Regions from separate parts of the Streptomyces sp. NPDC088747 genome, predicted to be linked through region 1. Evidence: riboswitches for the same ligand, from Rfam matches in the RefSeq annotation. Region 1 holds a riboswitch; the other holds the start of a gene.
What was found. A riboswitch is a leader RNA that binds a small molecule or an ion and turns the genes downstream of it on or off. The one in region 1 is predicted to bind thiamine pyrophosphate.

Region 1 (4,872 bases):
TTGTGTGGATTGCGGATGCCGAGGCCGGATCCGATCGGCGACCCCAGCGGCATGACCGCGGCGCACCCGACGTCCTCCAGCTTCCGCGCGAGCACCGGGTCGTCGTTCGTGTACGGCAGCACCGTGAACCCGTCGTCCACCAGCGTCTCCGCCGCGTCTAGGAGCTCGATCGGGTCCGGCAGCAGCGTGCGCTCGTCGGCGATGACCTCCAGCTTGACCAGGTCGGTGCCCAGCGCCTCGCGCGCGAGGCGGGCGGTCAGCACGGCCTCGCCCGCGGTGAAGCACCCCGCCGTGTTGGGCAGCACCCGGATGCCGAGCCGGTCGAGCACGGACAGCACCGAACCGTGCGCGGACGCGTCGACACGGCGCATCGCGACCGTCGTCAGCTCCGTGCCCGAGGCGACGAGCGAGCGCTCCAGGACGTCGAGGCTGGGCGCACCCCCCGTACCCATGATCAGCCGGGACGAGAAGGACGTACCCCCGAGGACGAAGGGATCGTCGGCCATGGGTCAGCCTCCTTGGACGGCGGTGAGGACTTCGACGCGGTCTCCCTCGGAGAGGGACGTGGACGACCACCGCGCGCGCGGGACGACGGTCTCGTTGAGGGCGGCGGCGACGCCGGAGGGCGCCGGGGTGAGTGCGGCGACGAGGGTGTCGAGGGCGGTGCCGGCGGCGATCCGCCGCCGCTCCCCGTTGACGAGGACACTGACGAGGACGCTCATGCGGGCTGCTCCGTACGGGCCGGGCTGAAGCGCTGGGGAGTGAAGGGGCGTGCCACCTCGGGGAGTTCACCGGTGGTCAGGGCGTGTGCCAGCGCGTCGCCGGTGACCGGGGTCAGCAGGACGCCGTTGCGGTGGTGCCCGGTGGCGAGGAGGAGGCCGTCGAGCTCGGTCGGGCCGAGCAGCGGCGCGTTGTCCGGCGACCCGGGGCGCAGTCCTGCGCGGGTCTCGGTGAGCGGCAGCTCGGTGATCCCGGGGACCAGCTCATGGGCGTCGCGCAGCAGCTCGTACACGCCGCCCGCGGTCACCGTGGTGTCCCAGCCCAGCTCCTCGCTGGTCGCGCCGACGACGAGCTCGCCGTTCTCGCGCGGCACCAGGTAGATCTGCCCGCCCCGCACCACGGCGCGCACGGTCCGGCTCAGGAAGGGCGCGTACGGCTTCGGCACGGTCAGCCGCAGCACCTGCCCCTTCACCGGGCGCACGGGCGGCAGTACGGCCTCGGGAACGCCCGCCAGGCGCCCACTGAGGCTGCCCGCCGCCAGCACCACCTGTCCCGCCGACAGTTCGGTGCCGTCCGCGGTGGTGACCCCGGTGGCCCGGTCCGCCGTGACGGTCAGCCGTTCGGCCCAGGTCCGGCGGAACACCACCCCGGCGCGCTCGCATGCGGTGACCAGGGCCTTCGCGAGCCGGCGCGGATCGACCTGGTGGTCGCCGTCGACGCGCAGTCCACCGCGTACGCCGGGCGCGAGCATCGGTTCGAGACGGCGGCACTCACGGCCGCTCAGCCACTCCGATTCGAGCCCCGACCGGCGTTGCAGGGCGTGCAGTTCACGCAGGTGGGCGCGGTCGTCGGCGTCCAGCGCGACGGCCAGGGTGCCGCACCTGCGGTAGCCGAGGTCCTGGCCGGTCGCCTCGGTGAGCTCGGCGGCGAAGTCCGGGTAGCGGCGCGCGGAGGCGAGGTTGAGGCCCAGCAGGGTCTCCTCGCCGTAGTGCAGTTCGGTGACCGCGGCGAGCATTCCGGCCGCGACCTGCGCGGCGCCGCCGCCCGGCTCGGGATCGACGAGAGCGGTCGTGAACCCGCGCTGCGCGGCCCGCCAGGCCGTCACGAGGCCGATGATCCCGCCCCCGACGACCAGGACGTCCGCGGTGCGCGAAGTCCGGTGCGCGTGGGACGTGTGAGGCGCGTGAGATGTGCGAGGTTCGTGAGATGTGTGGAACGCGTCCGACGGTGTACGCGACATGGGCGTCCAGCCCCTCCCTTCGCCGGCATGACCCGGATCAGGTTCGTACGGTCGGAGGCCGCTCCAGCCTCCCTCTCAGCCCGGTGCGTCCGGGCTCCCGCGAGTGCTTTACGTTGGCCAGCGTAGCCCGCTGCCGTATGTCTCAGTAAGGGAGCCTCCGTCCATGGCCCGTTCGCTCGACGGCCTCGTCCTGTCCCCGGTCGCCGACCAGGCACCCGGCCAGGTGGGCACCAGCACCCGCTTCGTCTACCGCGAGCGGGACGGCGTGATCTGGGCCGACTACGCGGGCGGAGACGTCGTACGCGGCCACCTCGTCGGCACCCGCGAGGGCGACCGGCTCGACTTCCGCTACGTTCAGCTGAAGCACGACGGCGACACCTCCTCGGGCCACTGCGTCTCCCGCGTGACGGAGCTGCCCGACGGGCGCGTACGCCTGGAGGAGACCTGGGAGTGGGAGTCGCGGCGCGGCAGCGGGACCAGCGTCGTGGAGGAGGTCCGGGCGGCCGAGGGCGACGCGGGCCAGGTCGGGGCGGGCGCTGTGGACCAGGTCACCGAGCACGCCCCCTGACTGACTCCTTGTCAGCTGTCTATGGTGATCAGGTGACCGAGAAGACGCGGGTTCAGGAGCGGGCGGTACGGCAGGTCGTCGTCGTGGGCGCCGGCATGGCGGGCGTGCAGACCGCGGTCGCCCTGCGTGAACAGGGCTTCGCCGGCGACGTGACACTGATCGGCGCGGAACCGCACCAGCCCTACGACCGGCCACCGCTGTCCAAGGCCGTGCTGCTCGGCAAGGCCGAGGGCTCCGCCTTCGACATCTCCTTCGAGGCACTGGGCATCGAACTGCGTCTCGGGAACGAGGCGCTCGGCGTCCGCCCCGGGGACCACGAACTGGACACCGCCACCGGCCCGGTGCCGTACGACGCCCTGGTCATCGCCACGGGCGCCGAACCCATCCGGCTGCCGGGCACCGAGGGCCTACCCGGGGTCCATCTGCTGCGCACCCTGGACGACGCCGAACGGCTGCGGCCGGTCCTCGCGGCGCAGCACGACATCGTGGTGGTCGGGGCGGGCTGGATCGGCGCCGAGTTCGCCACCGCCGCGCGGGAGGCGGGGTGCGCGGTGACCGTCGTCGAGGCCGCCGACCGGCCGCTCGCCGGGGCGCTGCCCGCCGAGGTCGCCGCGCCGATGGCCGCCTGGTACGCGGACAGCGGCGCGTCGCTGCGCACCCACGCGCGCGTGGAGCGCGTCGAGCCCGGCGCGGTGGTGCTGGACGACGGCACCCGGGTGCCCGCGGGCGCCGTGGTCGTCGGCATCGGCGCGCGCCCGGCCACCGGCTGGCTCAGCGGCTCCGGCATCGACCTGGGCGCCCACCGCGAGATCGTGGCCGACGACCATCTGCGCACCTCCCTGCCGGACGTCTACGCGGTCGGTGACTGCGCCTCCTTCCCCTCGGGACGCTACGAGGGCCGTCTGCTGGTCCACCACTGGGACAACGCCCTCCAGGGCCCGCGCACGGTGGCGGCGAACATCATCGGCGAGTCCCCCGTGGCGTACGACCCCGTCCCCTACTTCTGGTCCGAGCAGTTCGGCCGCTTCGTGCAGTACGTCGGCCACCACGCCCTCGCCGACACCACCGTGTGGCGCGGCGACCCGGCCGGTGCCGCCTGGTCGGTCTGCTGGCTGCACGAGGGTCGGCTCGTCGCCCTTCTGGCGGTCGGCCGGCCCCGGGACCTGGCCCAGGGCCGGAAACTCATCGAGGCGGGCACCAGGATGGACCCGGAACTCCTCTCGGACCCGTCGCGGCCCCTGAAAACGGCGACTCCGACGCCGTAGCGAGGCCCGGTTCGCGGAGGGCGCAACCGCCGCGGGACGGGCGATCCAGCAGCTCGGCGGGCGATTCCGCCCCGCGCCGGCCCGTTCCCGACGGGGCTCGGCTACCGAGTGTCAGTCCGGGATGGCAGGCTTGTCCCGTGACCGAGATTGACGCAAAGATCGATGCTCTCGTCCCCGCCTGGCTCACTCTCCCCGACATCGCCGAGCAGTTCGGTGTCGAGGTGACCCGCGTCCGGCAGTTGGTCAGGGAGGGCCAGCTGATCGCCGTACGCCGTGGTGAGAACCGCGCGCTGCACGTCCCCGCCGCTTTCGTCGACGGGGCCGAGCAGAAGGTCGTCAAGGGCCTGACAGGCACCCTGACGCTCCTGCGGGACGACGGTTTCTCCGACGAAGAGATGCTCGAGTGGCTCTTCACCCCCGACCCGAGCCTGCCCGGCACCCCCGCGCAGGCTCTCAGCGAGAATCGCGGCACGGAGGTGAAGCGCCGCGCCCAGGCGCTCGCCGTCTGAGCTGTACGGACAGTCCGACGTCCGGACCATGGCGGCCGGGACCACCCCGGCCGCCATGGTCCCCACGCACCGACCACGGGGGACATACGCATGCCCGACACCGCCGACACCGCACGCGCCCGGCTCGCCGACGCCCGCGTCTATCTGTGCACGGACGCCCGCAGACGCCAGGGTGACCTCGCCGAGTTCCTGGACGCGGTCCTGGCCGGCGGCGTCGACATCGTGCAGTTGCGCGACAAGGGCATGGAGGCGGCCGAGGAACTGGAGCACCTCCAGGTCTTCGCGGACGCCTGCGCACGCCACGGCAGGCTCCTCGCGGTCAACGACCGGGCGGACGTCGCGCACGCTTCCGGCGCCGACGTGCTGCACCTGGGCCAGGGCGACCTGCCGGTCCCCGCGGCCCGCGCCGTCCTCGGCGACCGGGTCCTGATCGGCCGCTCCACCCACGCCGAGTCCGAGGCCGCGGCAGCCGCCGTCCAGGACGGCGTGGACTACTTCTGCACTGGCCCCTGCTGGCCGACGCCCACCAAGCCCGGCCGCCACGCACCCGGCCTCGACCTCGTCCGGTAC
Region 2 (4,872 bases), on a different contig from region 1:
TCCCGCGGCCGCCGTGCCACCGAACTGCTCCGTGATGCTGTGACTGATCTTCATCGAGCAGAACTTCGGCCCGCACATGGAGCAGAAGTGGGCCGTCTTGGCGGGCTCGGCCGGCAGTGTCTCGTCGTGGAACTCCCGTGCCGTGTCCGGATCGAGGGCCAGGTTGAACTGGTCCTCCCAGCGGAACTCGAAACGGGCGTCGGACAGCGCGTCGTCCCAGTCCTGCGCACCCGGGTGGCCCTTGGCGAGGTCGGCCGCGTGTGCGGCGATCTTGTACGTGATGACACCGGTCTTGACGTCGTCACGGTTGGGCAGCCCCAGGTGCTCCTTGGGCGTGACGTAGCAGAGCATGGCCGTGCCCCACCAGGCGATCATCGCGGCACCGATACCGGAGGTGATGTGGTCGTACGCCGGCGCGACGTCCGTGGTCAGCGGGCCGAGCGTATAGAACGGAGCTTCATCACAGATCTCCTGCTGAAGGTCGATGTTCTCCTTGATCTTGTGCATCGGGACATGTCCCGGGCCTTCGATCATGGTCTGAACATTGAAACGCTTCGCGATCGTGTTGAGTTCCCCGAGCGTCCTCAACTCGGCGAACTGCGCGGCGTCGTTGGCGTCCGCGATCGACCCGGGCCGTAGCCCGTCACCGAGCGAGTAGGTGACGTCGTACGCCGCGAGGATCTCGCACAGTTCCTCGAAGTTCTCGTAGAGGAAGCTCTCCTGGTGGTGGGCCAGGCACCACGCGGCCATGATCGAGCCGCCGCGCGAGACGATGCCGGTCTTGCGGTTCGCGGTGAGCGGCACGAACGGCAGGCGCACGCCCGCGTGGACCGTCATGTAGTCCACGCCCTGCTCGGCCTGCTCGATGACCGTGTCCTTGTAGATCCCCCAGGTCAGCTCCTCGGCACGGCCGTCCACCTTCTCCAACGCCTGGTAGAGCGGCACGGTGCCGATCGGCACGGGGGAGTTGCGCAGCACCCATTCGCGGGTGGTGTGGATGTTGCGGCCGGTGGACAGGTCCATGACCGTGTCGGCGCCCCAGCGGGTCGCCCACGTCATCTTCTCGACCTCCTCCTCGATGGAGGAAGTGACCGCGGAGTTGCCGATGTTGGCGTTGACCTTCACCAGGAACCGCTTGCCGATGATCATCGGCTCGATCTCCGGGTGGTTGACGTTCACGGGCATCACCGCGCGTCCGGCGGCGATCTCCTCGCGTACGACCTCCGCCTCGACGTTCTCGCGGACCGCCACGAACTCCATCTCGGGCGTGATCTCGCCACGCCGGGCGTACGCGAGCTGCGTCACGGCCTGTCCGGAGCGGCCCCGGCGCGGCTGACGCGGCCGGCCCGGGAAGACCGCGTCGAGGTTGCGGAGGCCGCCGCGCGGTGAGGTGTGCTTGATCCCGTCGTCCTCAGGGCGGACCGGGCGGCCCGCGTACTCCTCGGTGTCACCGCGGGCGATGATCCAGTTCTCGCGCAGCGGCGCCAGTCCCCGCCGTACGTCGGTGTCGACGGCCGGATCGGTGTACGGGCCGGAGGTGTCGTACAGCGTGACGGACTGGCCGTTGGTGAGGTGGACCTGACGGACCGGCACCCGCAGATCGGGGCGCGAGCCTCCGGCGTACGCCTTGTGCCAGCCGATGGACCGCCCGGCCTCGCCGTCGGCTGAGGGGACTTCGCCGTTTGTCGAGAGGACTTCGCCGTTGGCTGACGGGACTTCGCCGTTCGGTGACGTGGATGTCCCGTCCGTCTGGCCGGAGGCAGGCGTGCCTGATACGTCCTTGTTGGTCATGAGACCTACTCCCTACGCCGGCATTACCCGGTAACAGGTTCGGCGGTCGACGCAGCGGCTTCCGTCTGCCGATGTTTCATGTGAAACATCGCTACGACGAAGGTCAGCGCCCTCTCAGCCCGGTGCTCCGAGCTCCCGCGTGTGCAAAGGTGCCTCCACGCTAGCGTCCCATCGGGCGCGCTGAACAGTGGGCCCCGTGCGTTCTTGCGATGATCGGTCGGTGACCACGATGCAGCAGCCTCCTATTCCGCCGTCCGAACCGCCGCACGGACAGGGCCCCGGCGACGGCCACGGACACGGTCCGGGCGGGGGCCAGGGATCCGGTGGCGGGCAGGGCGGCGACGGCCACGGTCATGGGCACAGCCACAGCCATGGCCCCGCCGCCCCCGTCTCCAAGCACCTGCGCAAGGTCATCGCCGCGGTGCTGATCCCCTTCGCCGTAGCGGTCGTCGTGGGCCTCGTGGTGCTCTGGCCGGGCGGCGCACCCGGGCACGAGCGCACCGGCGTCGGTTTCGACCGGCAGACCCAGCAGGCGACGGTCACCAAGATCGACAAGGTGGACTGCGATTCGGTGAACGCCTCGGGGGAGACCCCGACCGGCGACACCTCCACCGCCGAGGGTTCCTCCGCGCAGCAGCAGGCGACGGGCGACTGCAAGAAGGCGACGATCCGGGTCGACACCGGCAACGACAAGGGCCGTACGTTCACGGAGATCGTCCAGCCGGACCAGTCACGCCAGTTGGAGGAGGGCGAGAAGGTCGTGGTCGCCTACGAGCCCTCCGCGCCCAAGGATCTGCAGTACTCCGTCAGCGACGTGAACCGCAGGATCCCGATGACGGTGCTCGCCGGGATCTTCGCCCTGGTCGTCGTGGTCGTGGGACGGATGCGCGGCGTCATGGCGCTGGTCGCGCTGGCCGTCAGCTTCATGATCCTGACGTTCTTCATCCTGCCCGCGATCCTGCAGGGCTCGAACCCTCTGGTCGTCGCGGTAGTCGGATCGAGCGCCATCATGCTGATCGCGCTCTACATGTGCCACGGCCTGTCGGCCCGGACCTCGGTGGCGGTGATCGGCACCCTGCTCTCGCTGATCCTGATCGGGCTGCTCGGCTCCGTCTTCATCGACTGGGCGTCGCTCACCGGGAACACGGACGACAACACCGGCCTGATCCACGGCCTGTATCCGTCCATCGACATGAGCGGCCTGCTGCTCGCGGGCGTCATCATCGGCTCGCTCGGTGTGCTCGACGACGTGACGGTGACGCAGACCTCCGCGGTCTGGGAACTGCACGAGGCGAATCCGGCGATGGGCTGGCGCGGCCTGTACCGCGCGGGCATCCGCATCGGCCGCGACCACATCGCCTCGGTCGTCAACACGCTGGTCCTGGCCTACGCCGGCGCGGCGCTGCCCCTGCTGCTGCTCTTCTCGATCGCGCAGAGCAGCGTGGGAGCCGTCGCCAACAGCGAGTTGGTCGCCGAGGAGATCGTGCGCACCCTGGTCGGGTCGATCGGCCTCGTCGCCGCCGTACCGGTCACGACCGCGCTGGCCGCCCTGGTGGTCTCGGCCGACCGCACGGGGGGCCGGGTCCGGCCGGGCGCTCCGGAGGGCCCCAAGGAGCCCGTGGGGGCCGCCAGGACGCCGGTACGCGGCGGGAAGGGCCGCCGCCGCAAGCACTGAAGTCCCGTGCCGCCCGAGCCCCTTGCCGGGAGCCGTGCCGCCGCTGTCCAGTTCCCCGGGCCGCCTGAGAGGAAGCGTTACGCCTCTGTTGACTCGGAGTGACCGCTCAGCCCGCGCTCTGCTCCTCCGCGAGGATGCGGTCGAGCGCCTCGTCGAGATGCGCCTCGAAGTCGGCGAGGGAGCGCTCCTGGCCGAGCGGCACCAGCTTGTCCGTACGGTCGAGGAACGCCACGAGCGGTGCCGCGCCGGACCGGAACAGCGCGTGGTCGCCACCCACCTGAAGCCGGATCAGCACCTCGCCGAACGCGTCCGGGTCGGCGGGGGCGATGTGCACATCCCCGTCGCCACACGGCCTGCCCACGCCGTCGACCAGCAACTCCCGTCCGAACGCCCAGGTCACGGGCGCGTCGCCGGGCAAATGAAAGGTCAGCCGCACCGCGTACGGATCACAGGTCTCGTATCGCAGCTCCACCGGGATGCGGAAGGAGAGCTCCTCCGACACCAGGAAGCTCATCATGACCTCTGCCTGCACCGACTCGCGCATCGCCTACCCCGTCGTTTGCCGTCGACTGGCCAGGAATCGTCCCCCTGACACTGCTGGAATCTTGCTCAACGTATACGACGGATTACAAGGAGTGAGTTTTCAGATACTGATAGAGATGGCGAGTGTCCCCAGCAGCCTGCCGATTTCCCCTTGCAACTGGCGTACTGCCGGGAGGAGTCGGTCGGCCTGATGCGACGGCAGGGAGATGGCCATGGTCGACGCGGAGCTACCGACGGTGAGGGGAATCGCGGCGCAGACGGTGCCCAGTGCGTACTCCTGTCGCTCGATCACGGGTTCCATCCGGCCGGCGCGCTCCAGGCGTCGCAGCAGGCTGTCGCTGTCACGCACGGTGTAGGGAGTGATCGACTGCACCGGATAGCGGTCGAGATGGTCCTTGCGCGCCTTCTCGTCCAGCTGCGACAGCAGACACTGGCCGATCGCGTGGGCGTGCCCGGTCTCCCTGAAGTCGGCCCACTCCTCCACCGCGGGACTGGCCGGTGAGTCGGCGACGCAGATGACCTCGATCTCGCCGTCGCGGTACGTCGCGTAGTACACGGGGACACCGATGGAATCGCGCCATTGCGCGAGCGCGTCGTTCATCGTGCTGCGACGTTTCTGCTGGGCTCCGCTGCTGCTCAACCGCTCGGCGGCCTCCCCGAGGACGAACAGCCCCTTCTCACGGCGCAGATAGCCCTCGTGGGCCAGCGTGCGCAGCAGGTGGTACGCCGTCGGGAGCGCGAGCCCCGCCTCCCTGGCGAGCTGTTTGGCGGGCGCTCCCTGCTCGCGCGCGGCGACGGCCTCCAGGAGGCGCATCGCTCGCTGTACGGAGCCGATGAGGGTGGTGGCGTGCGGCTCCGGCGGC

Region 2: another riboswitch for thiamine pyrophosphate. It lies ahead of thiC (phosphomethylpyrimidine synthase ThiC); the one in region 1 lies ahead of thiO (glycine oxidase ThiO).

The regions. Positions count from the first base shown of each region.
Region 1 is NZ_JBIVKZ010000005.1:130,828-135,699, reverse strand. It holds gene ACIP79_RS13965 (thiazole synthase) at 1-506, opposite strand, end outside; gene thiS (sulfur carrier protein ThiS) at 510-722, opposite strand; gene thiO (glycine oxidase ThiO) at 719-1,960, opposite strand; TPP riboswitch at 1,958-2,071, opposite strand; gene ACIP79_RS13950 (hypothetical protein) at 2,124-2,528, shown strand; gene ACIP79_RS13945 (NAD(P)/FAD-dependent oxidoreductase) at 2,624-3,793, shown strand; gene ACIP79_RS13940 (Rv2175c family DNA-binding protein) at 3,931-4,302, shown strand; gene thiE (thiamine phosphate synthase) at 4,393-4,872, shown strand, end outside.
Region 2 is NZ_JBIVKZ010000002.1:575,993-580,864, reverse strand. It holds gene thiC (phosphomethylpyrimidine synthase ThiC) at 1-1,791, opposite strand, end outside; TPP riboswitch at 1,784-1,940, opposite strand; gene ACIP79_RS07100 (YibE/F family protein) at 2,012-3,466, shown strand; gene ACIP79_RS07095 (SsgA family sporulation/cell division regulator) at 3,573-4,010, opposite strand; gene ACIP79_RS07090 (IclR family transcriptional regulator) at 4,110-4,872, opposite strand, start outside.